Regions from separate parts of the Marinobacter sp. OP 3.4 genome, predicted to be linked through region 3. Evidence: predicted binding sites of a transcription regulator. Region 3 holds the regulator's gene; each other region holds the start of a gene.
What was found. Region 3 encodes LexA, which represses DNA repair genes until DNA is damaged. Its sites were predicted from a motif close to CTGTNTNNNNANACAG; they were not measured.
Positions count from the first base shown of each region.

Region 1 (10,027 bases), on a different contig from region 3:
GGCTGTCCAGCATCAGGTTCTGCACATTGGTGGCCGGCATGATCACACCCTGGGTACCGGTCAGCCCCTTGATACGGCAGGTCTCGAAGAAGCCTTCCACCTTTTCGTTGGCGCCGCCGATGGGCTGCACCTCGCCAAACTGGTTCATGGAACCGGTAATGGCCAGATCCTGGCGCACCGGCACCCCTGACAGGGCCGAGACCAGCGCACACAGCTCCGCCACCGACGCGCTGTCGCCATCCACCTCGCCGTAGTTCTGTTCGAAGGTCAGGCTGGCGGACAGGTGCATGGGATCCCGGGTGGCAAACCGGGACGACAGCCAGGCACTGAGGATCATCACGCCCTTGGAATGGATGTTACCGCCCAGCTTGGCATCCCGCTCGATGTCCAGCACATCCCCATCACCGTAGTAACAGGTGGCTGTCACACGGTTTGACAGGCCGAACTCGAAACCACCGGTGGACAACACGGAAAGCGCATTGACCTGGCCCACACGTTTACCCTCGGTGGTAACCAGGGTAGTACCGTCGCGGATCGAATCGTAGAACTGGTCCCGGATGCGGCTGCTGCGGTAACGGGCGCTCTCCAGGGCCTGCTCCACATGCTTGTCCTGAATCAAACGAGCGTTGGCCTGGCGGGCCCAGTAATCCGATTCCCTCAGCAGGTTGGCAATATCGGCGGCATGGAGCGACAGCCTGGCCTGATGCTCCGCAGTACGGGAACTGTATTCAATCACCCGGGCCACCGCCTTGCGATCACAGTGCAACAGCCCCTTTTCATACACCAGGCTGGCGATGAACTTGGCATAGAGCAACTGGCTCTCCGGGGTGCGGCGCATCTCGTTCTCGAAATCCGCGGTGACCCGGAACAACTCCGCGAACTCGGGATCGTATTCCTGCAACAGCATCCAGGTTTCCCGGTCACCGAACAGGACAATCTTAACGTCCAGCGGAATCGCCTCGGGTTCCAGGGAGATGGTGCCCGACAGGGTCAGCTCCCGCTCCAGGGAGTTGATCATGATGGATTTGCTGCGCAAGGCCCTTTTCAGGCCATCCCAGACGAAGGGCTGCTCCAGCACCTTGATGGCGTCCATCAGCAGGTAGCCACCATTGGCCTTGTGCAGGCTGCCGGGGCGAATCAGGGAATAGTCCGTAAATACGGTGCCCTTGAAGGTCACATTCTCCACATAGCCAAACAGGTTGTGGTAGGTGGGGTTGTCCTCCACCACCACCGGCACTTCATCGCTCTTCTGGTGCACCAGCAGGTTTACCAGATAACGGCGGGGCATCTTCTTGTCCAGGGAGGCATAGGCGATGGCCGCCTGGTCCTCGTTGTCATCCAGGAAGATGTCCAGGTTCTCCGCCAGGTCTTTACGAACGGCTTCGAGATAGTCCACCACATCCGGCTCTTTCTCGTAGCGTTTGACCAGCTCGTCGATCTGGTGGCCGGAAATGGACTCCAGGGTCTCCTGGTTCAGGGCCTGCTGTTTCTCCGCATACTCCTGCTCCCAGTCCGCAATCTTGCGCACGGCCTGCCGCAGCTTCTTCTCAAGCTTGTTGATGTCCTCTTCGAACTTGTTGCGCTGGGCTTCACTCAGCTCGGCAAAAGTCTCCGCCGTGTGGGGCTCGTCACCGTTCATGGCCACCAGCCGGTAACCGCCGGGCGTGGTGAGGGTCAGGCTGACCTTCTTGCGCTTGGCCTGGTCGGCCACCTTTTCCAGCTCGTCTTCCTGCTTCTTGCCGTACTCGCCCTTGAGTTGCTCGGCACGCTCCAGGAAGCTGTCACTGTCAAAGGTTTGCGGAATCATCTTCACCAGGCGGGACATGAGCTTTTCCATGTCCCGCTTGAGATTGCCTCCCTCCCCGGCCGGCAGGCGGATCATCCGCGGTACCCGGGGATCGTCGAAATTGGCCACATAGCACCAGTCGTGGATGCGATGGTCCTCGTCCACATGGTGCTCCAGGTAGCGCAACATCATGGTGCGCTTGCCCAGACCATTGCGGCCCACAGCGTAGACGTTGTAACCGCCGTGGGGCATGTTGAGCGCAAAGCGTACAGCTTCCTGGGCACGGTTCTGGCCAACGATCTCGGCCAGGGGATCCAGCTGACGGGTGGTCTTGAAGGGGAGATCCTTTAGAACGCAAGCCTTGTAAAGCTGATTCAGGGGCAAAGCCTTCAATGTGATGTCCTGTTGTTCTCGAATGGGTGGTCGCACGTTCCCAGCATAGTGGCTAGTGTCCCGTCTGGGTAACTCGTTAGCCAGACGGGACACTATGTCTGCCGGGGAAACCGGTCATTCTAGGCGGTTCTGTCACATCTGTCGCCTGTGCCGTAACCGGGCACCAGGAATGCGCACCGGTGCACGTTTCTTGCTTGGGCATCCCCGGGACGGGCTAAAGATCGCCCGGGCGGAGCCGATAAACAGGAGTGACAAACTACCAGAATTCGGCCACACACTTATCATTCCGAAGTCGACCAGGGCGGTCAGGGAATTATTTTTCAGGGAGATCAATAACGTGGAAATCCTAAAAACGTTTGCCCATTCGCTGACGGCACTCGACCGACCGGCCAGGACACCCGCCGGGGAAGTGGTCCGGGTGGACGACACCCCGCCAGCGCCTGCCGAACCGGTAAGGGATCGCCGGGTGCAACCGGACCGGCGTCGTCGCCAGGAGGCTTTCAAGGGCCCCGACAGGCGCCGGAAAAGCAGCCGGCGGCGCCCGATGCTGCTGCACCCACGTACCGGCAAGGAAACCACTCTGGAAGATCGGCGCGGACGTAACCTCCGCACCAGCGCCTGATGCCGCGAAGGGCATGCCCCGGAAACCGGACTACAGCAGCCCGGCATCCAGGCTGGCGGCCATGGCCATGCCAAGATCACGGCACTGGCCCACGAACGCCTCCCGGAATTCGCCACGGCAAAGCACGGGCTCCTGCACCTGACGCCACCGTAATCCGGTGGTGATGCTATCGATCGCCCGGTGGGTGCCGGTACCATCGCGACCGGCGCGGATGTAGAACGTGAAAGGCAGGCCCTGGGTCTCTTCGAGGCAGGGGTAGTAGCTTCGGTCGAAGAAATCCTTCAGCGCACCACTCATGTAGCCCAGGTTTTCCGTGGTGCCCAGGACAATGGCGTCACACCACAATACGTCATCCGGACCGGCATCCAGTGGCGCCAGTACCCGCACCTCGACATTCTCGATGTCCGGGTGACTGGCTCCCTCGGCAACGGCTTCCCTGAGCCGTTGTGTGTTGGGTGAGGGAGCATGGGCGACAATCAGCAGTTTCTTACCGTTTGCCATGATTCCTCCCGGTCCGATCAATGGATCAGAGCAGTTCGCCGTTGGTTTCCTCTGCTTCGGCGGTTGCCTGCTCCTTGTCCTTGGATACCGGCTTGGGCATCAGCTTTTCGCGGATGGCGGTTTCAATTTCGGTGGCAATGTCCGGATTATCCTCCAGGAACTTGGCGGCGTTCGCCTTGCCCTGGCCAATCTTGTCGCCCTTGTAGGCGTACCAGGCACCGGACTTATCCACGAACCCTTCCTTGACACCCATGTCCACCACTTCCGCCATGTGGTAGATACCCTTGCCGTACATGATCTGGAACTCGGCCTGCCTGAAGGGCGGCGACACCTTGTTCTTCACTACCTTGACCCGGGTGTCATTGCCCACCACCTCGTCACCTTCCTTGACCGAGCCGATGCGGCGGATATCCAGGCGCACCGAGGAATAGAACTTGAGGGCGTTACCGCCGGTGGTGGTTTCAGGGCTGCCAAACATCACACCGATCTTCATCCGGATCTGGTTGATAAAGATAAGAAGACAGTTGGCGTGTTTGATGTTACCGGTCAGTTTGCGAAGGGCCTGGGACATCAGACGGGCCTGCAGACCCACATGGCTGTCCCCCATTTCCCCTTCGATTTCCGCTTTCGGAGTCAGGGCCGCAACGGAATCGACGATGATGACGTCCACCGCGTTTGAACGCACCAGCATGTCGGCAATTTCCAGGGCCTGCTCACCGGTATCCGGCTGGGACACCAGCAGTTCATCCACATTCACACCAAGCTTTTCGGCGTAAACCGGGTCCAGGGCATGCTCTGCGTCAATGAAGGCACAGGTTTTACCGTCCTTCTGGGCTTCGGCGATCACCTGGAGGGTCAGGGTGGTTTTACCGGAGCTTTCCGGACCATAGATTTCACAGATCCGGCCATAGGGCAAGCCACCGATACCCAGGGCCACGTCCAGGCCAAGTGAGCCGGTGGAAACCGCCGGAATGGCTTCCCGGGGCTGGTCGCCCATTTTCATGACGGCGCCCTTGCCGAACTGGCGTTCAATCTGGCTCAGTGCCGCGTTCAGTGCTTTGTTGCGATTGTCTTCCATCAGTGCAAACCCTCAATGTTTCCGACTGTCCCGGACCGTTTTACTGTATACTTGAACAGTATTAAACCACAGTCCTGATTCCAGACCAACCCCATTCAACAAATCCCCTGCCGGGGGGCGTGTATCACGGGATCAAAGCGTCTGGACGTAATCCGTCAGCCCCTGCAGCGCATAGACCACACTCCGCCGCCGGACCGCATCGCGGTCACCGTCGAAATGGCAGCGGTGCGCCACGATACCGTTCGCCGGCGAGCCCCAGGCGAACCAGACCGTGCCCACCGGCTTGTCCTCGCTGCCGCCGCCCGGACCCGCCACGCCACTGGTGGCAATGGCGAAATCCGCGCCGGTTGCCTTGACCGCGCCAGCCACCATCTGCCGCACCACCGGCTCACTGACGGCACCGTCCCGCTCCAGGCTTTCGGCAGAAACGTGCAGCAGCTCACGTTTCATGCTGTTGCTGTAGGTCACCAGGCCGCCAAGGACGTAGTCCGACGAGCCGGGCCGGTCGGTCAGGGCCTTTACGATCCAGCCGCCGGTGCAGCTCTCCGCCGTCACCATGGTCTGCCCCCTCAGGGAAAGGAGGTCACCCAGGTGGTTGGCGGCCTGTTCCATGGTCGAGTCTTTCAGCATCCACAGCCTCCTCGTTTCATCCAGCGTCATATTTTCTTACAATCCGGTGGCCCTGTCTGCGGGCGACAATAACACCACGGTGTGGTTTGCTATCACGCAGGTTTCGGGGCACCGGCTTTTTGCCGATTCTACACCGGGATTTCTCAGACTCCACCAACTGGGCGCACATACCATGTCGGCAGCACAGAACGACTTTTCCAGGCACACCCCCATGATCCGCCAGTACCTGAAGATCAAGGGGGAGCATCCCAATGAACTGCTGTTCTACCGCATGGGGGATTTCTACGAGCTGTTCTATGATGACGCCAAGAAGACCGCCGAACTGATCGACATCACCCTGACGGCCCGGGGCCAGTCCGGGGGCAACCCGATCCCCATGGCGGGAGTGCCCTACCATGCCGCCGAGAACTACATCGCCCGCCTGGTTCGCGCCGGTCAGTCCATCGCCATCTGCGAGCAGATCGGCGACCCGGCCACCGCCAAGGGCCCGGTGGAGCGCAAGGTGGTGCGCATCATCACCCCCGGTACCCTCAGTGACGAGGCCTTCCTGGAAGACCGGCGCGACAACCTGCTGCTGTCCATCTTCCATCACAGGGAAGGGTTTGGCATTGCCACCCTGGACATCTCCAGTGGCCGCTTCGCCGTCTCGGAGATCGAGGGCACCGACGCCCTGCAGGAAGAGATCCAGCGATTGCGCCCGGCGGAAGTGCTGATCAGCGAGGACTTTCCCTTCGAGGACCTGCTGGACGGCCTCAGCGGCATTCGTCGCCAGGGGCCCTGGCTGTTCGAGGCGGACACGGCCCACCGCCTGCTGACCCAGCAGTTGCAGGTGCGGGACCTCACCGGCTTTGGCTGTGAGGACCTGACCCTGGCCATCTGCGCCGCTGGCTGCCTGCTGCAGTATGCCCGCGAAACCCAGCGCACCGCCCTGCCCCATATCCGCAAGCTGACGCGGGAACGGCGGGAAGATGCGGTGGTACTGGACGCCACCAGCCGTCGCAACCTGGAAATCGACACCAACCTGCTGGGCGGTCACCAGCATACCCTCGCCTGGGTGATGGACCGCACCGCCACCGCCATGGGCGCCCGCCAATTACGCCGCTGGCTCAACCGCCCGCTACGGGATTCGGAACAGGTCTACCAGCGCCAGCACGCGGTGTCAGCCCTGCTGGACGGCTTCCATTACGAGCCGGTGCATGACCTGCTCAAACGGGTGGGCGATATCGAACGCATCCTGGCCCGGGTTGCCCTGCGTTCCGCCCGCCCCCGTGACCTGGCCCGCCTGCGGGATGCCTTCGCTGCCCTGCCCGACCTGCAACAGGCACTCGGGCCGGTCAACTCTCACCATGTAGTGAAGCTGGCCAGCCTGATCAGTGAGTATCCCGAACTGGCGGACCTGCTGGAACGGGCCATCATCGACAACCCGCCGGTGGTCATCCGCGACGGCGGCGTGATCCGGGAAGGCTTCGACGATGAGCTGGACGACCTGCGTAATATCAGCGAGAACGCCGGCCAGTTCCTGCTGGACGTGGAAACCCGGGAACGGGAACGTACCGGCATCAGCACCCTGAAGGTGGGCTACAACCGGGTGCACGGTTACTACATCGAGATCAGCCGTGCCCAGTCGGATCAGGCGCCGGTGGACTATATCCGCCGCCAGACCCTGAAGAATGCCGAACGCTTCATCACCCCGGAACTGAAGGAATTCGAGGACAAGGCCCTGAGCGCCAAGAGCCGGGCCCTGGCCCGGGAGAAAGGCCTGTATGACCAACTGCTGGAAACGCTCGCGGAACAGCTGCCACAACTCCAGGACAGCGCCCAGGCCCTGGCGGAGCTGGATGTGCTGGCCAACTTCGCCGAGCGGGCCACCAGCCTGAGGTTCACCGCGCCGGAGTTCCGCGAGGCACCGGGCCTGGATATCGACGCCGGTCGGCACCCGGTGGTGGAACAACTGCTGGACGAGCCCTTCGTACCCAATAACGTGCTGATGGACGAACAGCGGCGGATGTTGGTGATCACCGGCCCCAACATGGGGGGTAAGTCCACCTACATGCGCCAGACCGCCCTGATAGCCCTGCTCGCCTACTGCGGCAGCTTCGTACCGGCGGACCGGGCAGTGCTGGGCCCGGTGGACCGGATCTTCACCCGCATGGGGTCCTCCGACGACATCGCCGGTGGCCGCTCCACCTTCATGGTGGAAATGACCGAAACCGCCAACATCCTCCACAACGCCAGCCGCCACAGCCTGGTATTGATGGACGAGGTGGGCCGGGGCACCAGCACCTTCGACGGCCTGTCCCTGGCCTGGGCCACGGCGGAACACCTGGCGCGGGAGGTGGGCTGCTATACCCTGTTCGCCACCCACTATTTCGAGCTGACCCAGCTTGCCGATCAGCTTGACCACGCGGTGAACGTCCACCTGACCGCCACCGAGCACGACGACAGCATCGTCTTCCTGCACACGGTCCATGACGGCCCCGCAAGTCAGAGCTACGGCCTCCAGGTGGCGCAACTGGCGGGGGTCCCCCAAACGGTCATCGCCCAGGCCCGCTCCCAGTTGCAGCGACTGGAGGGTGAGCACCAGGAGCCGGTAACCATGTCCGCCTCGTCACCGGCCGGACCGGGGCCCGCCAGCACGCCACCCGACGCCTTTCAGGGGGACATGTTTGCCAGCCTCGAACCCAGCGCGGTGGAAAAGGCCCTGTCGGAACTGGACCCGGATGACCTCACGCCCAGGCAGGCGCTGGAACAACTCTACGAACTGCGTCGCCTGGCCGGCACGAAGGGATAGCGCCACGCCTGAAAACCCGCCCTCATAAGGTTATAGCGCCGTAGCGCTTGCGGGGCGGGCGGGTGCTCCCTACAATATCGGCCTCCAAATACCAATGATCAGAACGAAGGGTGGCGGGCGCCCTCCACGACAGGCCCCGAATCGGGACCTGTCGCAGGCGATAACACCAGAACCACCCCACTGATGAGACAGACCACCAGACCAGGAATCTGACTATGACGTTTGTGGTTACCGACAACTGCATCAAGTGCAAGTACACGGACTGCGTGGAAGTATGTCCGGTGGACTGCTTCTACGAAGGCCCGAACTTTCTGGTGATTGACCCTGACGAGTGCATCGACTGTGCACTGTGCGAGCCGGAGTGCCCGGCCGAGGCCATATTCTCCGAGGACGAGTTGCCTGCCGGGCAGGAACCGTTCATCGAGATCAACGCCGAGCTGGCCGCCAAGTGGGAGAACATCACCGAGAAGAAAGACCCGCTGCCCGACGCGGAAGAATGGGACGGCAAGCCCGACAAGCTTCAGTACCTGGAGCGCTGATCACCGCGACCCATACCCGGACGGTCCGCAGGACAGGGTCCGGGCATGGCGACCTGTGAATCAGGAAAAAAGGGGGAGCCGGCCGGCTCCCCCTTTCTGTTTCCGCCTCAGTCCTCGAAGCCGTGGTCTTCGGCAGCAAGGGCCAGGCACACACTGCCCGGGCCCAAATAGATGCTGCTGGTGATGCCCATCTGGCACAGCAACAGTTCCACCTTGTGGCGGCGACAGGCTTCTCGCAACCGGTCCAGGCCAGGCAACTGCTCGATTTCCGCCGCCGACATGCCGCACGACAGTGACACATAGGGCGTCAGCAATCCGGCCTCCACCCGACGGACGGCATAGTCCAGCACCTTCTCCACCGCCCCATCGAAACTCCGGGTCTTGGCCACCGCGGCACCATCCGCACCGTGCCCCCAGACAATGGGGGTAATATTCAGGGTCTTACCCAGGAAGGCGCTGACGGCGGAAATGCTTTTCACGTTACGCCGGCGGGCCCGCTCGCGCATGTAGTGCAGGTCGCGGGGAATGGAGCAGGTGTAGATGCTGCCGGCAAAGGTCTCCACCTGGTGACGGAGGGCATTCTTCGACAGCTTCTGGTCGATCAGCCGCAGGGTATGGGCGGCCATAAGCCCCTGTCCGGCGAACACCTGGCCGGTGTCGATGACGCGCATGGAAAACGGCCCCGAACGGCCGGCCTTCTCGCGGATGGGCTGGTAGCGCGCCATCACCTGGTTCATGGCCATTGTGGCATTATCGAAGATTTCACTGCGGGACCGGTCCACCGTTTCACAGAACGCCATGTCGTATTCCGTCACGACTTTTTCCAGGAACAGCTTCTGGATGGATTCGGCGCTGAAGGCCTCCGTTTCCGCGTGATGGCCCTTCAGCAGCAGGCCACGATCGTAGAATTCCGCCGTGATCGCGGGATCATGGTTGTCCACGTAGGTCTGACCGTTAATGATGGCCGTGAGTGGCAGGATAAAGATATCGTTCTTGCGGATAAACTCGGGTGGCAGATCACAGGCCGAGTCCACTATCAAACCAACACGCATAACGCCTCCCGAAGTACGCCGCTCTGGGGGGAAGCGGCGAGTAATGTGACAGGAGGCGCTTTTTACCAGAAAGCGCTCATGGTTTCAGTGTGGTCCTTGTCAACCTTTGACCCGGTGTGACGGATGTCACAGTCGGGCCCGGTCAGGCTTCAAACTCGTGGTCTTCCGCCGCCAATGACAGGCAGATGCTGCCCGGACCTATATAGATGCTGCTGGTGATGCCCATACGCGACAGCAGCAGTTGCACATTGTTCTCCTCACAGACCCTGCGCAGGCGATCCAGCCCTGGCAGTGCGTCAATCTCCTCCCAGCTCATGCCACAGGATATGGACACAATCGGCGCCAGCAGCCCCGCCTCCACACGCCGCACGGCGTAATCCATCACCTTTTCCACGGCGCCATCCATGGACCGTGTCTTGGCCACCGGCTTGCCGATAACGCCCTTGCCCCAGATAATCGGGGTAATGTTGAGGGCCTTGCCCAGGAACGCCACGATACCGGATACACTCTTGTCGCCCCGGCGACGGGCACGCTCGCGGATATAACTCAGGTCCTTCGGCACCACGCAGATCCAGACCTTCTGCGCAAACTTCTCCACCTCATGGCGAAGCGCGTTCTTGGACAGCCCCTTGCCC
Region 1 covers NZ_JAVVLT010000085.1:31,659-41,685, reverse strand. The annotation lists gene RO069_RS14290 (Lon protease family protein) at 1-2,179, opposite strand, end outside; gene RO069_RS14285 (hypothetical protein) at 2,517-2,801, shown strand; gene RO069_RS14280 (flavodoxin family protein) at 2,832-3,302, opposite strand; gene recA (recombinase RecA) at 3,328-4,380, opposite strand; gene RO069_RS14270 (CinA family protein) at 4,513-5,010, opposite strand; gene mutS (DNA mismatch repair protein MutS) at 5,183-7,801, shown strand; gene fdxA (ferredoxin FdxA) at 8,017-8,340, shown strand; gene RO069_RS14255 (DegV family protein) at 8,448-9,392, opposite strand; gene RO069_RS14250 (DegV family protein) at 9,535-10,027, opposite strand, start outside.
Region 1: the regulator LexA is predicted to act here: its motif matches at 4,424-4,439, upstream of recA (recombinase RecA).

Region 2 (10,027 bases), on a different contig from region 3:
TTCCTGGCCCACGCGCTGGTCCAGTGTGGCCGCCCCCTCGCGGCGGGCCCTGGACAGTTTGTCGGCCACCGTCTGGTAGGCCTGACGATAGTTCTCCACGTCGGCTTCCAGTTGCTCCAGGCTGCCTTCGCTGCCATCCAGTTCGGCCAGTTCCTCACCCAGGCGCTGGTGCAGATCCGGCAGTTCCTCCGGCTGGATGCGGTGCTTGCGGGCCAGCTGGTAAATGGCGCTGAGTCGATCCTCCACTTCCTGCAGGCGCTCCGGGTCCGCCTCGTAATCCTCCACGAAATGGACCAGGTTGTTGCCGGCCTCCGATAACTGGATCTGTGCTTCGTTGAGCATCTGGATGGTGTCGGCCAGGGCCGGTACCTGGACCGGCAGTTGCTCGAGTTGCTGCAGGGCCTGGCGTACCATGTCGGCGGCGCTGGTTTCATCCTCGGAGCACAGCATGGCAGCATGGTGGCTGTGCTGGCGCACGGTTTCCGCGTGGCTGAGCTGTTCCTGTTCCTGCTCAAGGCGCGCCTGCTCGTCCTCCTCAAGGGCGAGGCGGTCCAGTTCGTCGACCTGGTAGCGCAGGAGCTGCAACCGGGCTTCGGTTTCATCCGCGTTCTGCTGTCGGCTGATCAGCCGTTCCCGGGCCTGGTGCCACTGTTTCCAGGCCAGGCGGGTCTTGATGGCCAGATCTTCGGAGCCGGAGAATTCGTCCAGCAGTCGACGGTGGGTGTCCTTCTTCAGGAGAGACTGGTGCTGGTGCTGGCTATGAATGTCCATCAATGTGGCGCCCAGTTCCTTCAACTGGTTCAGCGGGCAGGGCTGTCCATTGATGTAGGCGCGGGAGCGGCCATCCCGACCGATCACCCGCCGCAGGATGCAGTCGTTGCCGTCATCCAGGTCCTGATCCTCCAACCACTCCCGGGCTTCGGCAATCCGGGCAATGTCGAAGGTGGCGGTGATATCCGCCCGCTTGGCGCCATGGCGAACAGCACTGGCATCGCCACGGCCTCCCATGGCCAGCCCGAGTGCATCCAGCACGATGGACTTGCCGGCGCCGGTTTCCCCGGTGAGGGCGGTCATGCCCTTCTGGAACTGGAGTTCGACGCGTTCGGCAATGGCGTAGTTGGAAACCGTGAGTTGAGTCAGCATGTGGTGTCTCCCTGAGTCACGAACACTGTTGAAACATACAGTGACTGTGAATATATACAGCAAAATCACTGTATGCAAATCCAGTGTGGTGAATTCTGTGAAACAGTCATGGTTGAAAGCGTTTATTTGGGCCCCATATCCGATGGCAATTCACCATCATTGGGTAACGGCGCGGCCATGGTCGCGCGCAGGAATAACCGGGAGTAGCTGATGAGCGCTGACGAAAATCGCAACGAAAATGTCGATGAAGAGCTGAAAGCGGAGGAGCGGGCCGGTGAGCCGGTGTCCGAGCAGCAGCCGGGCGAGACCTCCTCACCGGAGGAGGACGCCGATTCCATGGAAGCCCGCGTCCAGGAACTGAAGGACCAGGTGCTCAGGAGCCAGGCGGAAATGCAGAACGTGCGCCGCCGGGCGGAGATCGACGTGGAGAAAGCCCACAAGTTTGCCCTGGAAAAGTTCGTCAAGGAACTGCTGCCGGTGGCCGACAGCCTTGAAAAGGCCGTTGAGAGCACAGAGGGAAAGCAGGAATCCGACGACGTTGTCACGTCCATCCGGGAAGGGGTGGAAATGACCCTGGACCTGTTCCTTAAGAGTCTGGGCAAGTTCAACGTGCAGCAGTTGAACCCGGTGGGCGAACCCTTTGACCCGCAGCTGCACGAAGCCATGTCCATGGTGCCGGCGCCGGACGCCGAGCCCAATTCCGTGGTGGCCGTGGTGCAGAAGGGTTACACCCTGAACGAGCGTCTGGTGCGTCCGGCCATGGTGGTGGTCGCCAAGGCTGAGGATGCGCCAAAAATCGACGAGCAGGCTTGAAAAGTCAGCGTCGGAGCCAATATAGGCAGGTAACAGTCAAGACACGGTCCCTGGTGGGCCGGAAAAGAATCAGGTGAATCCGGATCAGGCAGCATCCGGACTGAACAGCTAACTGGAGTGATTTCATGAGCAAGATTATCGGTATCGACCTGGGCACGACCAACTCCTGTGTTGCCATCATGGATGGCGACAAGGTCAAGGTGATCGAGAACGCAGAGGGCGATCGCACCACGCCTTCCATCATCGCGTACACCGACGATGGTGAAACGCTGGTTGGCCAGTCCGCCAAGCGTCAGGCGGTGACCAACCCCCACAATACGCTGTATGCCATCAAGCGTCTGATCGGTCGTCGCTTCGAGGACGATGTGGTTCAGAAGGACATCAAGATGGTGCCCTACAAGATCACCAAGGCGGACAATGGTGACGCCTGGGTTGAGGTGAAAGACGAAAAGATGGCACCGCCCCAGGTGTCCGCGGAAGTCCTGAAAAAGATGAAGAAGACCGCCGAGGACTACCTGGGCGAGAAGGTGACCGAAGCGGTCATCACCGTGCCGGCGTACTTCAACGACAGCCAGCGTCAGGCCACCAAGGACGCCGGCAAGATTGCCGGCCTGGAAGTGAAGCGGATCATCAACGAGCCGACCGCTGCGGCACTGGCCTATGGCATGGACAAGCAGAGCGGTGACCGCACCGTGGCTGTCTATGACCTGGGTGGTGGTACCTTTGACCTGTCCATCATCGAGATCGCCGATGTGGACGGTGAGCACCAGTTCGAGGTTCTGGCCACCAACGGTGACACCTTCCTGGGTGGTGAAGACTTTGACCTGAAGATCATCGAATACCTGGCGGACCAGTTCAAGAAGGACAGCGGCATCGACCTGCGCGGTGACTCCCTGGCGATGCAGCGCCTGAAGGAAGCCGGCGAGAAGGCCAAGATCGAGCTGTCCAGCAGCCAGCAGACCGACGTCAACCTGCCGTACATCACGGCTGACCAGGCTGGTCCGAAACACATGAACGTCAAGCTGACCCGGGCCAAGCTCGAGGCGTTAGTGGAAGAACTGGTCGAGCGCAGCCTGGAGCCCTGTAAGGTGGCCCTGAAGGATGCCGGCCTGTCCGCCAACGAGGTTGACGAGGTGATCCTGGTGGGTGGTCAGACCCGTATGCCGATGGTGCAGGAGAAGGTGAAGAACTTCTTCGGCAAGGAAGCGCGGAAAGACGTCAACCCGGACGAAGCCGTGGCCATTGGTGCCGCCATCCAGGGTGCGGTCCTGTCAGGCGACGTGAAGGACGTTCTGCTGCTGGACGTGACCCCGCTGACCCTGGGCATCGAAACCATGGGTGGTGTAGCCACGCCGCTGATCGAGAAGAACACCACGATTCCGACCAAGAAGTCCCAGACTTTCTCCACGGCGGAAGACAATCAGACCGCCGTGACCATTCATGTGGTCCAGGGTGAGCGCAAGCAGGCGACCCAGAACAAGTCGCTGGGCCGCTTCGACCTGGCGGACATTCCGCCGGCGCCCCGTGGCGTGCCGCAGATCGAAGTGACCTTCGACATCGACGCCAACGGTATCCTGAACGTGTCCGCGAAGGACAAGGCAACCGGCAAGGAACAGTCCATCGTGATCAAGGCCTCTTCCGGTCTTAACGACGACGAGATTGAGAAGATGGTCAGCGATGCTGAGGCCAATGCCGAGGAAGATCGCAAGTTCGAGGAACTGGTCCAGGCCCGTAACCAGGGCGATGCCATGGTCCACACCGTGCGCAAGACCCTGAATGATGCCGGTGACAAGGTCACCGACAGCGAGAAGGAGAACATCGAGTCAGCCATCAAGGAACTCGAGGAAGCGCTGGAAGGCTCCGACAAGGACGACATCGAAGCGAAGACCCAGAAGCTGACCGAAGTATCCGGTGAGCTGGCCCAGAAAATGTACGCCGACCAGGGCGAACAGGCCCAGCAGGCCGGCGGCGAAGAGCAGGCCAGTGGCAGCTCCGATGACGCCGTCGACGCTGAGTTCGAGGAAGTCAAGGACGACGACAAGCGCTAAGCGTTTCGTCCGGTCCGGCAAGAACGCGGGGGTTGTCGCCCCCGCGTTTTCTGCGTTTGAGAATGGCGGGTTTCCGGATACCCGGAGGCCCGGATCTGAATAGCACAGACAGGTTTTTCAACAAGGTTTTCCAGAATGGCCAAACGTGACTACTACGACGTTCTCGGGGTATCCCGGGATACGGACGAGAAGGAGATCAAGCGGGCCTACCGCAAGCTCGCCATGAAGTACCATCCGGACCGTAACCCGGACGACGCCGAAGCCGAGGCGAAGTTCAAGGAGGCCACGGAAGCCTACGACGTGCTGATGGACACCAACAAGCGCGCCGCCTATGACCAGTTCGGCCATGCCGGCGTGGATGGTCAGGCCGGCGGGGCCGGTGGCTTCGGTGGCGGTGGCGCCAGCTTCTCCGACATCTTCGGGGATGTATTCGGTGATATCTTCGGTGGCGGCGGCCGGGGTCGCAGCAACCGGGGCGCCGACCTGCGCTATACCCTGGAACTTGACCTGGAGGAGGCCGTCCACGGCACCACGGTGAAGATTCGGGTGCCTGGCCATGTGGAGTGTGACCTGTGCGAAGGTAGTGGGGCCGCCAAGGGCTCCAGGCCGGAGATCTGCGGTACCTGTAAGGGCATGGGGCAGGTTCGCATGCAGCAGGGCTTCTTCACGGTCCAGCAGGCGTGTCCCACCTGTCGCGGTAGCGGCCAGATTATCAAGGATCCATGTAGCAAGTGTCATGGCGCCGGGCGCCTCCAGGAAGAGAAGACCCTGTCCGTCAAGGTGCCACCGGGTGTCGATACCGGCGACCGGATCCGGCTGTCCGGAGAAGGGGAGATGGGCATTGATGGCGCACCGGCCGGCGACCTGTACGTGCAGATCGCGGTCCGCGAACACTCCATCTTCACCCGTGATGGTCGCAACCTCTATTGCGAAGTACCCATCAGTATCGTGGACGCCGCCCTCGGCGGTGAGCTGGAAGTGCCAACACTGGATGGCCGCGTGAAGCTCAAGATTCCGCCGGAAACCCAGACCGGCAAGCTGTTCCGCCTGCGAAACAAGGGGGTTTCTCCGGTTCGTGGCGGTCCTGCGGGTGATCTGCTGTGCCGGGTGATGGTGGAAACGCCGGTCAACCTGACCAAAAAGCAGAAGGATCTGATGGAGCAGTTCCAGGAAACCCTGGACGGCAACAACGGCAACAACCATGGACCCCGGAAAACCTCCTGGTTTGAGGGTGTGAAGAGCTTCTTTGACGAAATGAAATTCTGAGGTCTGCCATGACAAGGATTGCGGTAACCGGCGCGGCCGGTCGAATGGGCAAGGTGCTGATCGAAGCCATTGACGAGGCGGATGATCTGTCCCTGGGCGCTGCCATCGTCCATCCGGAAAGCTCGCTGGTGGGCGCGGATGCTGGTGAAATGGCCGGCATCGGCAAGAATGGCGTGGCCCTGGCTGGAAGCATCGCCGATGTGAAGGATGCATTCGATGTCCTGATCGATTTCACCTTCCCGGACCTGACCCTGGAGAACCTGGAGTTCTGCAGCCAGAACGGCAAGTCGGTGATTATCGGTACCACCGGCATGACGGACGCCGAGAAGGAGCAGGTCAAGGTGGCGGCCGACCGGGTGCCCGTGGTGTTTGCGCCCAATATGAGCGTGGGCATCAACGTAGTGCTGAACCTGCTGCAGACGGCAGCGTCCGTACTGGGCGATGACTATGATGTCGAGATCATCGAGACCCATCACCGCCACAAGAAGGACGCTCCCTCCGGCACCGCCCTGCGTCTCGGCGAGGCCGTTGCCGATGCCCTCGGGCGGGATCTGAAGGAATGCGCCGTCTACGGTCGTGAAGGCTTTACCGGCGAGCGCCCCCAGAAGGAAATCGGTTTCGAGACCATCCGGGCCGGGGATGTGGTGGGCGACCACACCGTGCTGTTTGCCACTATGGGCGAGCGCATCGAGATCACCCACAAGGCCAGCAGCCGCATGACCTTTGCCAAGGGCGCCATCCGTGCAGCCCACTGGCTGCAGGGCAGGCCCGCCGGTCTGTACGATATGCAGGATGTGTTGTCCCTGAAAGACTGATTTTGGCCACGGAACCCACGGAAGGACACGGAAGGAAAAAAGATGAAGGATTTCGTGGCCAATAACGTCTTTATCTTTTTTGTTTTTTCCGTGTTCTTCCGTGGATTCCGTGGCAAGCAAGGTCTTTCAGATGGACACAGATCGTCATATTTCCTACAATAAGGCGATTTAACTGCACCAAGCGTAGCCTGAAGACAAAGCCCGCCCGGGATTCCGGATGACTTCCGAGGGCGGATACAAGAGCGGGACGGGGCAACACCCCCTCTCGCTTTTTTGCGACCTGAATTTGCGCTTGCGTTCCCGTTTGCCCAAACGAACCCGATTGAGGATACACGCCTTGAGTACACCAGCCATCCTTGCACTCGCAGACGGAAGCCTGTTTCACGGAGTCGCCATCGGCGCCGACGGCGAAACCAGTGGTGAGGTGGTTTTCAATACCGCCATGACCGGCTACCAGGAGATCCTCACGGACCCGTCCTACGCCCGTCAGATCGTGACCCTGACCTATCCTCATATTGGTAATACCGGCATCAATGACGAGGATGTGGAATCCGACGATATCCACGCCGCCGGCCTGATTATCCGTGACCTGCCGCTGCTGGCCAGTAATTGGCGCAGCCAGAAGACCCTGTCCGACTACCTGAAGGAAAACAACCGCATCGGCATCGCCGGCATCGACACCCGGCGCCTGACCCGCATCCTGCGGGACAAGGGCTCCCAGGATGGCGCCATCGTGGCGGGCGAGGGCGCTACCGCTGAGCGAGCCCTGGAGCTGGCGAAGGCCTTCCCCGGGCTCAAGGGCATGGACCTGGCCAAGGAAGTGTGCCGCAAGGATACCTGGACCTGGGATGAAACCGAATGGGTGCTGGGTGAGGGCTATGGCAAGCGCACCGAGAGCCGTTTCAAGGTTGTGGCCTGGGACTACGGCGTGAAGAAGAACATCCTCCGCATGCTGGCCAGCCGTGGCTGTGACCTGACCATCGTGCCGGCCCAGACCCCGGCATCGGACGTGCTGGCCATGAATCCGGACGGGGTGTTCCTCTCCAATGGCCCCGGCGACCCGGAGCCCTGCGATTACGCCATCAAGGCGATCAGCGAGGTGCTGGAAACCGAGGTACCGGTCTTCGGCATCTGCCTGGGGCACCAGTTGCTGGCGCTGGCCAGTGGCGCCAGGTCCGTGAAGATGGGCCATGGTCACCATGGTGCCAACCACCCGGTACAGAACCTGAGGGATGGCACGGTGATGATCACCAGCCAGAACCACGGCTTCGCGGTGGACGAGACCACGCTGCCCGACAACGTTGAGGCGACCCACAAGTCCCTGTTCGACGGCTCGCTCCAGGGCATCCGACGCACGGACAAGCCGGCATTCAGCTTCCAGGGACACCCGGAAGCCAGCCCGGGGCCCCATGATGTGGCTCCGCTGTTTGACGAGTTTATCCGGCTGATGGAAGCACGGTCCGCGTAAGCGGACGCCCGACACAGCGTTGCCGAAAGGCCCTACGAATCTGAATTTTGCTGACAGGTTGACTGAGAAATGCCAAAGCGGACCGACATCAAGAGCATCCTGATCCTGGGCGCTGGCCCCATTGTGATTGGCCAGGCGTGTGAGTTTGACTATTCCGGGGCCCAGGCCTGCAAGGCCCTGCGTGAAGAGGGGTTCCGGGTGATCCTGGTGAACTCGAACCCGGCCACCATCATGACCGACCCGGCCATGGCCGACGCCACCTATATTGAGCCGATCACCTGGAAGACCGTCGAGAAGATCATCGAGAAGGAGCAGCCGGATGCGCTGTTGCCCACCATGGGCGGCCAGACCGCGCTGAACTGCGCCCTGGACCTGGAAAAGCACGGTATCCTGGAAAAACACGGCGTCGAGATGATCGGTGCCAACGCCGATACCATCGACAAGGCCGAGGACCGGGACCGTTTCGACAAGGCCATGAAGCGGATCGGGCTGGAGTGCCCCAAGGCCACCATGGCCCATTCCATGGAAGAAGCCTGGCAGGTGGCCGATGAGATCGGCTTCCCCTGCATTATCCGGCCGTCCTTCACCATGGGGGGCTCCGGGGGCGGTATTGCCTACAACCGGGAAGAGTTCGAGGAGATCTGCACCCGGGGACTGGACCTGTCCCCCACCAATGAGTTGCTGATCGATGAGTCGCTCATCGGCTGGAAGGAATACGAGATGGAGGTCGTTCGGGACAAGAACGACAACTGCATCATCGTCTGCGCCATCGAGAACTTCGACGCCATGGGTGTACACACCGGTGACTCCATCACCGTAGCCCCGGCCCAGACCCTCACCGACAAGGAATACCAGATCATGCGGAACGCCTCGCTGGCGGTGCTGCGTGAAATCGGTGTCGAGACGGGTGGCTCCAACGTACAGTTCGGCGTCAACCCGGACAACGGCCGCATGGTGGTCATCGAGATGAACCCGCGGGTGTCCCGTTCCTCGGCCCTGGCCTCCAAGGCCACCGGCTTCCCCATTGCCAAGGTGGCGGCCAAGCTGGCCGTGGGGTACACCCTGGATGAGCTGCAGAACGACATCACCGGCGGTATTACCCCGGCGTCCTTCGAGCCCAGTATCGACTATGTGGTCACCAAGATTCCCCGCTTCACCTTCGAGAAGTTCCCCCAGGCGGACGCCCGCCTGACCACCCAGATGAAGTCCGTGGGTGAGGTGATGGCCATCGGTCGCACCTTCCAGGAGTCCATGCAGAAAGCCCTCCGTGGCCTGGAAGTGGGCTCGGAAGGGTTCGAGGAAAAGGTGGACCTGGACAGCACCAGCGGTCGCGAAACCCTGATCAAGGAGCTGAACGTGCCGGGTGCGGAACGCATCTGGTACATCGGCGAGGCTTTCCGCGCCGGTATGACCGTGGACGAAGTGTTCCGTCACACCAAGGTGGATCCCTGGTACCTGGTGCAGATTGAAGATCTGATCCTGGAAGAGGCGTCCCTGAAAACGGCCGGTACTTCCGACATCGATCGGGACACCCTGTTCCGCCTCAAGCGCAAGGGCTTCTCCGATGGCCGCCTGGCCAAACTGCTGGGTATCTCCGAAGTATCGCTGCGCAAACTGCGCCATGAGCTGGACGTGCGCCCGGTGTACAAGCGGGTGGACACCTGTGCCGCCGAGTTTGCGTCCTCCACCGCCTACATGTACTCCACCTACGAGGAGGAGTGCGAGGCGGACATCTCCGACCGGGAAAAAATCGTGGTCATCGGTGGCGGCCCCAACCGCATCGGCCAGGGCATCGAGTTTGATTACTGCTGTGTCCATGCCGCCCTGGCGATGCGCGAGGATGGCTATGAGACCATCATGATCAACTGTAACCCGGAGACCGTCTCCACCGACTACGACACCAGTGACCGGCTCTATTTCGAGCCCATCACCCTGGAAGACGTGCTGGAGATCGTCTACAAGGAGAAGCCCAAGGGGGTCATCGTACAATACGGCGGCCAGACGCCGCTGAAACTGGCCCGTGGCCTGGAAGCGGCCGGCGTGCCCATTATCGGTACCAGCCCGGATGCCATCGACCGCGCCGAGGACCGGGAGCGTTTCCAGCAGATGATTACCCGTCTGGGGCTGAAGCAGCCGGAAAACGCCACGGTGCGCAGCCATGAGGAAGGTGTCCTGGTGGCGCGGGAAATCGGTTACCCGCTGGTGGTTCGCCCGTCCTATGTGCTGGGTGGCCGTGCCATGGAAATTGTCTATAACGAAGAAGAGCTGGTGCGCTACATGCGCAATGCCGTGCTGGTGTCCAACGACAGCCCGGTGCTGCTGGATCATTTCCTCAATGCCGCCATCGAGGTGGATATCGACGCCATCTGTGACGGCGAGGACGTGGTCATTGGCGGTATCATGCAGCATATCGAGCAGGCTGGCGTGCATTCAGGGGATTCCGCCTGCTCCCTGCCGCCATACACCCTGCCGAA
Region 2 covers NZ_JAVVLT010000009.1:83,095-93,121, reverse strand. The annotation lists gene recN (DNA repair protein RecN) at 1-1,143, opposite strand, end outside; gene grpE (nucleotide exchange factor GrpE) at 1,354-1,956, shown strand; gene dnaK (molecular chaperone DnaK) at 2,082-4,004, shown strand; gene dnaJ (molecular chaperone DnaJ) at 4,140-5,270, shown strand; gene dapB (4-hydroxy-tetrahydrodipicolinate reductase) at 5,279-6,085, shown strand; gene carA (glutamine-hydrolyzing carbamoyl-phosphate synthase small subunit) at 6,423-7,553, shown strand; gene carB (carbamoyl-phosphate synthase large subunit) at 7,623-10,027, shown strand, end outside.
Region 2: the regulator LexA is predicted to act here: its motif matches at 1,169-1,184, upstream of recN (DNA repair protein RecN).

Region 3 (10,027 bases):
GGACGGTTTCCTCGCCCACAAATTCAAGAATGGTCTTCAGATCTCTGGCTCGTGACGCGTCCTTGCTCAATACCAGCACAGTATCGGTCATCGACATGCAGATGAAATCTCTTGGTCAGCGCAGCGTTGTGGTTCCGTGCGGGTACACCTGTCGGGGACGGCAGTTTCCGCACGCTCTTCTTCCGGCGCCTGTGAGGCTACGGAGTCTTGATTATTTGTGCGGTATTTAAGACGTTAACGGAGAGAGAGTCAATTTTATGACGCAAAGGACCAGTGCGGATCTGTCACCGCTCCCATCCCGACGGGTACCCGACCTCGCCAAGGAATGCGGATCACCGGTTACGGCTCGACACCCTGGCATAGGCATTGGCCGCCTTGCGGTTCTGGCCCGCCTGCTCCAGCGCATCCCGGGCTTCGTCCCGGGCCTCCCGGGCGGCGGCATCGGCTTCCCGGACAAAGCCGTCCAGTTCGGAGAGCCGCTGCTGGACCGCCTCCAGCGGCAACTGCTCCCGCTCCAGGGCCTTCATCACCGGATCAACGAGATTGCGGACATCACGATTCAGATCCGCCAACCGGTCCCAGTCACTGGCCTGCAATGCCTCCCAGAGGTCGGCAATACGCTGATCAAGGCGCGCCAGCGCCTGATTGGCTTCATCGGACATGACATCTCCCCTTGCTGGTTCTGGAATCCGGTTATATCCGCGAGTATACAGGCCGGCCTCCGCAAAAGTCCTGACCTTTCGACCGTACAATAACACCCGATAACGAAGAAATTCCCTCCACGTTCTGGTAAACTTGGACGTTTATTCCGCATCCAGGTCACACGACAGACACACGAGGGTTGGTACGTCATGTCATCACAGTGGCAGTCCCTGGTATCCCAGAAAATCTACCTGGCCACGCAGTTGGCCCGGTCCGCCCGGAATCAGGCTTCCACCACTGAGCGGGAGGCCTGTATCCAGGGGGCGATCGAACTGTCCCTGCGCGCACGGCAGTTGCTGCTTGCCCTGGTAGCCCGCTATCACCAGGACAAGCACGCCATGCCGAGCTCCCTGGCAGAACTGTCCACGCTGATCGCGGATACACCGGACGCCGAGGTCCTGGGCGAGCTGTCCCGTACCCCCGATAGCTGGTGGCACCACCTGGATCAACTGGAACTGTCCCAGAACCAGCCGCCAAAGCAGCAGAAGAACGTATCGGAGGATAACGTCATCGCGATATCCGCGGCCACCGGCCCGGATCGTTCCGCGGAGGGCTTGCTGGACACCCTGGCAGCCATGAAAACACTTGTTAACGACCTGGGTGAGCGGCACGCCGAGTGGTAACCGCCATCCAAGCCTGAAGTAAGGATTCTATGTCACCTTCATTCTTTGAAATCGTACAACTGAACAACGGCGACTACGCCCTCAAGCGCGTGGATGACGACTCAGCGCCCCTGGTCCGGATATCCTTCTCCCAGGAGGCCCGTGAGTTGATGGAAAACCGGGATATGACCGTTGCCCGCGCCATGATCGACGCCGGCATCCAGGCGGTGGGACAGATCAACGACGCCGTCGAGTGGGAGGATGCCGATCCGGAAGATTTCGAGCCTCACGCCCACCATACCCTTCACTGAATGGCAGGCGCCCGGGGCGCGGTCGGGCCATGCTACATCCTGACGCCCCGAGGCACGCTGCTTCCCCGCAACGCAACGGCTACCGGGTCCGGAGGATGACTCCGTGGCTCTGCCCCTGCGCCGACGCCTGCTCCAGGGCGCCGAAATCATGACTGGACAGGCGGCTGGTCCACATCACCACGGCGTGGCAGGTGCCGGCGCCCAGGGCCCGTTCCGCCAACTCAAAGGCTGAATAGTCACGGGAGGACCTCAGTACCAGCAGCTCACTGGCGACAATGCCGTGCATGGTCTGCCATTTGCTGACCAGCTCCTGAGGTGGATCAATCCATGCCAGCCACCGACGCTCCTGGTTCAGTTGCGTCAGCATTGGCAGCAGCAACTGGAAGTTCTCCACCTGACCCGGCGGCAGGATGACTTCCGTCACATTCGCCCGGGGCGTGCCGGTTGCCGGAGCCTGACCGGACGCCTCGACCCGGGCCGGACCGGAAGAAACCGGTGACCCATCGGCATGCAACCGCCGGGGCCGCACCGCCGCCTGCGGCGCCATCGCGCCGGTTGCAGGCATGGCGGCCATATTCATGCTCAAACCCAACTGTTCCATGAGATCCTCCCGGATTCGCTGCGGCCCCTTGCCCGGGGCCACTGTTTTATTCGTCTGGTGCAGGTTTAATCGTCTAGTGCAGGTCGGAACGGCGAATCACGCCGACCCCGAGCCCTTCAATCACCAATTCCTGCTCACGCAGGTCCACCACAATCGGCTCGAATTCCTCGTTCTCGGCGATGAGCTGCACCTGGGGGCCTTCGCGGCGGAAACGCTTGACCGTCACCTCTTCCCCCACCCGGGCGACCACCACCTGACCGTTGTGGACGTCCTGGGTGCGATGCACCGCCAGCAGGTCACCGTCCAGGATGCCGATATCCTTCATGCTCATCCCCCTGACCCGCAGCAGGTAATCCGCTGACGGATGGAAGAACTCCGGCTGCAGGCTGCAGTAGTCCTCGATGTTCTCCTGGGCGAGGATCGGGTTACCCGCCGCCACCTGGCCGACCACCGGCAGGCCGGGGTCTTCCTCCTCCTCGGGCAGGCGAATGCCACGGCTGGTGCCGGGTACCATCTCGATGGCACCCTTGCGGGCCAGTGCCCGCAGGTGTTCCTCGGCGGCGTTGGCGGAACGGAAACCCAGTTCCAGGGCAATTTCCGCCCGGGTCGGCGGATAGCCGGTCTCATCCACGTAGCGGCGAATGATATCCAGTACCTGGCTCTGTCTTGCAGTCAGTTTCATGGCGCTTTCTCTCCTGTGGCAGTTCCCTGCCCCGGCCTTCCTCCGGCACAATCTCCGGTACCATTTCTGGCACAATGGCAGGACTGGTGTCCGCCGATGCTGGGGTTATATACAGTAACCAAGACTTTATACAGTATTTTATCCAGTGTAAACCCCTGTATGCTCGAAGCCGGCATGTCCTTCACGGCGGAGCGTCTTTCAAAGCAACAGACCACCCCGGCCACCGGGATGGACAGACTAACCACCATCAACCCAAACTGGGGAGCAATGCCCATGGCCAGTCGCTGCAGGATGCCCGACGTGATGACCACTCGGGACGGAAAGACCAGAAGAGTGGGAGTGGAGATCGAAATCTCGGGCCTGGGCTACGAGAAGCTGGTATCCCTGACCGCGGACATCCTGGATGGAACCGCCCGCAACAGCGGCCGGTACGTGAGCAAGGTGGACACGCCGCTGGGGGAATTCACCGTTGAGCTGGACTCCGACCCCATCAAGGACCTGGACCTGCGGGATGAACGGGTGCCGGAGTCCCTGCGGGAGCTTGGCGGCCATGCCATGGAAATGATCGACTACGCCGCCGAACGCCTGGTACCCCTGGAGATCGTCTCGCCGCCGGTGCCCTTTGACCAGCTCGATACCATCGAGGTGCTGTCGGACCGGTTGCGGGAAGCCGGAGCCGTCGGCAGCCGGGAGGCCATCCTCTACGCCTTCGGCCTCCAGCTCAACCCCGAGCTGCCGAACCTGGATGCGGATACCCTGCGCCGCTACCTGCAGACCTTCGCCGCCCTCTACGACTGGCTCAAGGGCCGCCACCAGCTGGATTTCAGCCGCAAGCTCACCAACTATATCGAACCCTGGGCCGGCAGTTATGTGGACCGCCTGATCGCGGAGGACTATTCGCCGGACCTTGAGGGCCTGATGCGTGACTACCTGGAGGACAACCCCACCCGCAACCGGGCCCTGGACCTGCTGCCACTGTTCGCCCACCTGGATGCGGACCTGCTTGCGGAGTACGTGGACGACCCCCGGATCAAGTCCAGGCCAACGCTTCATTATCGGCTGCCGGACTGTGATATCGACAACCCGGCCTGGCACTTCTCCACGGTCTGGAACGACTGGGTGGTGCTGGAGCAGATCGTGTCGCACCCCAAACAGCAGAAGGAACTGAACGACCTGTTCCGTGAGGGCCGGACCCTGTCCTTCAGGAACCTGACCAGCACCTGGCGCAGCCGCTGTCAGCAATGGCTGGAGAACCGGGGCTATGTCTGACCCTCATACCGACGACGACCGGGAGGTGCCGGGGCTGACCATTGGCATCAGTGGCCCCGCCCGCCGGCGCACCTCGGACCGGCTGATCAGCCTGGGGCTGCGGCTTTACGGGGCCCATACCCATTTCATCCGCCCGGGACGCGACATTGACGTGTCCCTGCTGGATGGCATCGTGCTGTCCGGCGGCACCCATATCCACCCCGACCTGTATGGCCAGCAGCCCCAGGTTAAGGCCCGGTACGACCGCAAGCGGGACCGCACTGACCAGATGCTGCTACGGGAAGCAGAACGACTGCATCTGCCGGTACTGGGGATATGTCGTGGCGCACAACTGATCAACGTGTATCGGGGCGGCTCCCTGTGCCAGGACGTGACCCCGCTAAGGGTTCATACCCGCCATCGACCACTGCTGCTACCCTTGCAAAGGATTCGCGTGGTGGAACCAACCCGGCTTGGCAGGATCATAAGGTCGCGAAGTATCGGCGCCAACCGCATCCACAGCCAGGCCATCCAGTGGCTTGGCCGTGGGCTCAGGGTCAGCGCCCTGGACGACGACCTGTTTGTCCAGGCGTTTGAGAACACCCACGGGCAATGGCTGATGGGGGTGCAATGGCACCCGGAATACCTGCTCTACCACGGCCCCCATCGGCGCATTTTTTCGGACTTCGTGCATACCGCCGAGCAACTCAAACTTGCCCGCCTGGTCCGGGAAGACTTGCCCGAACCGACGGACTGATTGTCGACATCATTAAGGAGAAACCGATGACCCGCAGTATCACCCGCCTGATTGGCACCCCAGCCCTGGCCGCCCTCCTGGTCCTGCCGGTGGCACCCGCCCTGGCCGCCCCCGCCGAGGTCAGCCTGACCGGCGAGGGAAAGGTAAGGTACATACCCGACAGCGCCCGTCTAAGTTTCACCGTCACCGCGGAGCACGAGGATTCCGACAAGGCTATCAGCGAGGTGCGGGCCGTGATGGAACGCTGGCGTGAGAGCATTACCGATATCCGCGACCAGTTGGTGGACTACAGCGACGCCTCGGCCCACCTCTACCAGCGGCAGCACCATCCCCGCAATGGCGAATCGGAGGAACCGAAGACCATCGCCGTCGCCAGTCAGACCGTGAGCTTTGAGGTCCATGACCTGACCCTGCTGAACCCGGTGCTTACCAGGGCTCAGGACCTGGGTATGAACTACAACCTGGGCCAGCACCAGTTCTTCCATTCCGACGAGGAGCAGCTCCAGCAGGATGCACTGGCCAAGGCCATCAGCAACGCCCGGGACCGCTGCCAGTTTGCGGCGGAACAGCTCGGCATGGACTGTGGGGAGGTCAAGTCCCTGAACCTGCAATCGTCCGGTGGCGGCCCCATCATGATGCGCATGCAGGAGGCCTCGGCAACGGCGGATACGGTCAGCGAAGTCGGGCCCCGGGACATCAATGCCACGGTCCAGGCCACCTTCACCATGGAATGAGCCGGGCTCAGAAGTCCCGGTTGTAGAAGATGTCCAGTGAGGCCGCCAGTCCGCTGGCGGCCTCGATGTAGAAATAGCGCCCGAGGTCATAGCGCAGAGCCACGGTCGTCACCGGCTCGAACAGCCCCACCCCGTAGCGGATACTCAGGTCCTCGGTCAGGTAGCCGCTGGCCACCACCGCCGAATCCTCGCCTGACCCCTCCGCCTCCAGGGTCAGGTCCTTGATGCCGAACGCCTCACCGAGACCCCGGGTGATTCCGCTGGCACGGTTCAGGCCCAGGGCCAGCGCCATGCGGCTGACCTGGTTCTGGTCTCCCTGGCTCTGCAGGGGGCGCCCCAGGATCAGGTACGACAGGGCCTCGTTCTGGGACATGGCCGGTTCCGAGAACACCTCGGTCTCCGGCTCCCGGGCCGGGCCGGACAGGCGGATGCCGGCCACCACATCGTCCACCTCGCGAATGGCTTCAATATCCAGGTAGGGCTCGCTCACCGGCCCCAGGAACACCAGGCGCGCCCGTCGTATCTCCAGCTCCTGGCCGAAGGCCTCGTACTGCCCATCCACCAGTTGCAGGGAACCCCGGGTGTCCATGTCGTTGCCGATATTCAGTTCCCCCTCCAGGTCCCCGGTCACACCGAAGCCCTCGAAGCTGACCTTTTCCTCCCCCACAACCACGGTCACGTCCATATTCAGCGACAGACCGCCTTCGGATTCCGCTTCATCGCCGACGATCACTTCATCATCGGATACCGCGACCGCCTGCTCGGGCAACTCCCGGACCTCGATACGCCCCCTGGGGATGGCAATCCGGCCGGCAACACTCAGTCCGCCGTCAGCCATTCGGATCTCCAGGTCCGGGGAGACCTCCAGGTCCGCGTAGGGTTCGTAGTGCAGGGGCAACCTCTCGCCGTTCAGGGTCACGGTGAACCGGGGCTCGCCGGACCAGTCCACGCTGCCACCAATCTCGCCCCGCCCGGTGCCATTGCTCTGCCAGCTTCCCTCCAGGTCCGCCTGACTGCCGTTGAAGTTGGCCTGGAGGTTCAGGTCCTCCACCGGGATGGGCACCTTCTCATCGATCAGCCGCCCCCCGGTGAGGGACACCTGCCCATATACCTGGGGAGCCATCAGCGGCCCTTCCAGACGACCGGAGCCGGCGATCTGGCCGCCGATGTCCTCCAGGTCAACGAAGGCCCCCAGCATCTCCAGGTCAACCCCCTCAAGGTCATAGGAGCCGGTGGCCGGCAGGTCCTCCGCGGTGGGGTCCACCGACAGGTCCACCGACAGCCTGCCCACATCCTGGCCATCGAACCGCAGTGTCACCCTGGCCACCCGGGGCTCCATATCCAGCGTCACGTCCAGGGTCTGGTAGTCCAGGGTTTCCTGGTCCTCCCCCAGGGTCACCACCACGTCGCCGGGGCCCGCTCCCAACTGGACGGTGCCACGGGGGCCATCCTCCGCCAGTTCAACATCCAGGGAACCGTTGATCATGGCGTTCCAGCTCACCGTTTCCGGCAGCAGTGGCGCCAGGGTGGCGGTGGGAAAATCATTGATCTCCAGTGCCAGCGCGGTATCCGGAAACAGCGTCTGCTCGCCGGCGCAGAGTGTGCTGTCCTGCCATCGCCAGCAGTGGGCCCCCAGGGTCAGTGTCTGGTCGACAAAGTCGATGGTGGCCGGCTCCTCCAGCCGCCAGGTCTGATCCGGCCCGGTCAGGTCCACCTCGCCGCTGGCAAGCTGCCCCCGCCACTGGCCACCGTCCGCGGACTGCCAGGCACCGGACAGGGCGGCCTCCACCACCGCCTCCGGATGCTGTACCGACAGCGCCAGGCGGTGATCATCCAGGGTGCCCTGCAGGTCGGCCTCGGCCTGTTCCACGGTCTGTCCACCCGACTGCAGGGAGGATAACGTCAAGCCCGCTTCCAGTGACTGTGACTCATCAAGCCGGGCCTGCAGGTCCAGGCTCCCGATACTGACCTGGTCCTGCCAGGCCAGTCCGCTGGCAGAGAGATCCAGGTTGCCCCGGGGCAGCCGGATGGGCCCCGACAGGGAGACGGTTCCGTTCAGGGTGCCGGACAGGCCAGGCACAATCAGGCCCGGCTCCGGCAGCTCCAGGGCGCCCTCCACGGACAGCTCCCCCGACGGCCCCAGCGGGTCCTGTAGCTGCCCCGAGGCGGTGACACGGTTCTCGCCGATGCTCGCCAGCACCTCGGGAATCCGCCACTGCCCGGCGGAGGCCTCCACCTGTCCCTGACTGGCCAGTGGTGCCTCCTGCCATTGCCCGTCCAGGTCCCAGTTGGCGGTGAAATCCGGCCGGCCTTCCGCATCCAGTTGACCCCGGGAATCCACGGAACCACTGATGCTTGCGGTGGCCTGAGGCACCCAGAACCCCGGGTTGAAATCCTGCAGGGTCAGGTCCGCCTGCCAGTCCAGGCGATCAGCGAAGCCCACCTCGGCCTCGCCCTGCAGACTTCCCGCACCGGTCGTCATCATCAGTTCGGTCAGTTTCACGGATTGCAGGTCACCGTCGATCCGGGTGTCCAGGGTGCTGTCTCCCATGGGGCCGGTCGCCTTCAGGTTCAGGGTGGCCTGATACTGCTCTTCGGCATACCCGGCACTGGCCTCCAGGGACTGGATGGTGACTGGCGGTGGCTGCACGTCGGGCAACAGCGAATACCAGGGGAAGGCCCCCATGGCCACCCGGGCCTCCGCCGTCAGTTGATCCTCCCAGGACACCTGCCCGTCCACCGACAGCTCGGCCTGGCCTTCCCCGGTCACCGAGGGGCCGCTCAGGGTCAGTTGCAACTGATCCGCCTCCGACTGGGTCACCCGGCCGGAGATATCGAGACCGATATCCCCCTGCTGGCCCGGCAGGTTGGCCCGGGTTTTGAGCCGATAGCCGTTCTCCAGGTTGCCCCGGGCGGTCAGGGTCCAGTCCTCAAGCGTGAGGGTTTCCGGCAGGGTTTCCAGGGCATGGAAGCGGTCCGACCGGAACTCCAGGGAGGCCGGCAGCGACGGGTCGAGGGGAGACAGTTCGCCGTCCAGGCGGCCATCCAGGTAGCCGGACGAAACCAGGCTGGTGCGCAGGTCCCGCACACTGCCCCGGAACTCGCCGCTTACCCGCCACTGGTCTCCGGAGGGTGGCGGCAACTGCAGGTCCAGGTTCACCGCCAGCGGCCAGTCACCGCGGGTTTCAATACGACCATCCAGCGCCGCCGAGAGGTCGTCCCGCACCAGGGTGAGTTCCCGGATGTGGAAGTCGGAACCGCCACCCTCGGCACCCAGGGTCAGTCGATCCCAGACCAGGGTGTCGTTCAGGTGGAAGGGGCCCAGCTCAACGGAGCCGACATCGAGGTTCACCGGCAGGGCGATGTCCGGCAGTTCGATCAGGCCGCCCTCCTCCTGGGGCTCTTCCGCCCCGGTATCGGACAGGGTGACGTCCAGGGCATCCGCCTCCAGGCGCTCCAGGCAGACCCGTTGGCGCAACAGGCAGGCCGGCCGCCAGCGGATCAGTGGTGATTCGGCCTCCACACTCACACCGTAGCCCTGCCAGGTGAGTTGGCCGGCCTGCCACTCCCCCAGGATGGAACCACGGGCGTCTGTGGTTTCCAGCCCGGGAATCCGCTCCAGTACCCAGGCGGTGCCAGGGTCGGAACGCAAGGCAGCCAGGATCGCCCCGATCAGCACTACCACCAGCAGCAGGATCACCAGCAGGGTGATCAGCAGCCACTTGAGCCCGGTTTTCAGCGCTGATGTCACCCTGCTCATAGCTCCGGCCCCATGGAAAAGTGCAGTCGCCAGCCACCGCCGAATTCCTCATCCAGCCCCTTGGCGATGTCCAGCCGCAGGGGGCCCACCGGACTGATCCAGCGCACCCCGACACCAACACCGGTGGCCAGCGGATCCGCCAGGTTGTCGATAGCGTTACCCCTGTCCACAAAGGTGGCAATCCGCCAGTTGTCCGCCACTTCGTACTGGTACTCCACACTGCCCACCAGTTTGTAGCGCCCACCAACGCCGGCGCCGTCCGAATCCTCCGGTGTCAGGGTCTCGTAGCCGTACCCACGGACACTCTGGTCGCCACCGGTAAAGAAACGCAGGGACGGCGGTATGGCGGAGTAATCATTGGTGGCAACGGCGCCAACGTCAACCCGGCCCAGGAAACGATGGTTATCGGCCAGGGTGATCAGCCCCTTGGCCTGGGTGGTGACCTGCAGGACATCAACGGTTGAAAAGAATTCCCTCAGTCCGCCGGTGACGTCGAGCCCCAGCCGGTACCCCCGGGAAGGATCAATCGGTGAGTCGGATTCCAGCTTCGAGAAAGACACACCCGGCAGCAGCAGCCGCGTGGTGCCGGACTCGGAATCGCCGATGTTGAAACGCTCCCGCTCCCAACGC
Region 3 covers NZ_JAVVLT010000065.1:39,421-49,447, reverse strand. The annotation lists gene RO069_RS12060 (sigma-54 dependent transcriptional regulator) at 1-97, opposite strand, end outside; gene RO069_RS12055 (SOS cell division inhibitor) at 333-662, opposite strand; gene RO069_RS12050 (DUF6586 family protein) at 852-1,325, shown strand; gene RO069_RS12045 (hypothetical protein) at 1,355-1,615, shown strand; gene RO069_RS12040 (cell division inhibitor SulA) at 1,695-2,216, opposite strand; gene lexA (transcriptional repressor LexA) at 2,290-2,898, opposite strand; gene RO069_RS12030 (amidoligase family protein) at 3,166-4,167, shown strand; gene RO069_RS12025 (gamma-glutamyl-gamma-aminobutyrate hydrolase family protein) at 4,160-4,903, shown strand; gene RO069_RS12020 (SIMPL domain-containing protein) at 4,930-5,637, shown strand; gene RO069_RS12015 (translocation/assembly module TamB domain-containing protein) at 5,645-9,397, opposite strand; gene RO069_RS12010 (autotransporter assembly complex protein TamA) at 9,394-10,027, opposite strand, start outside.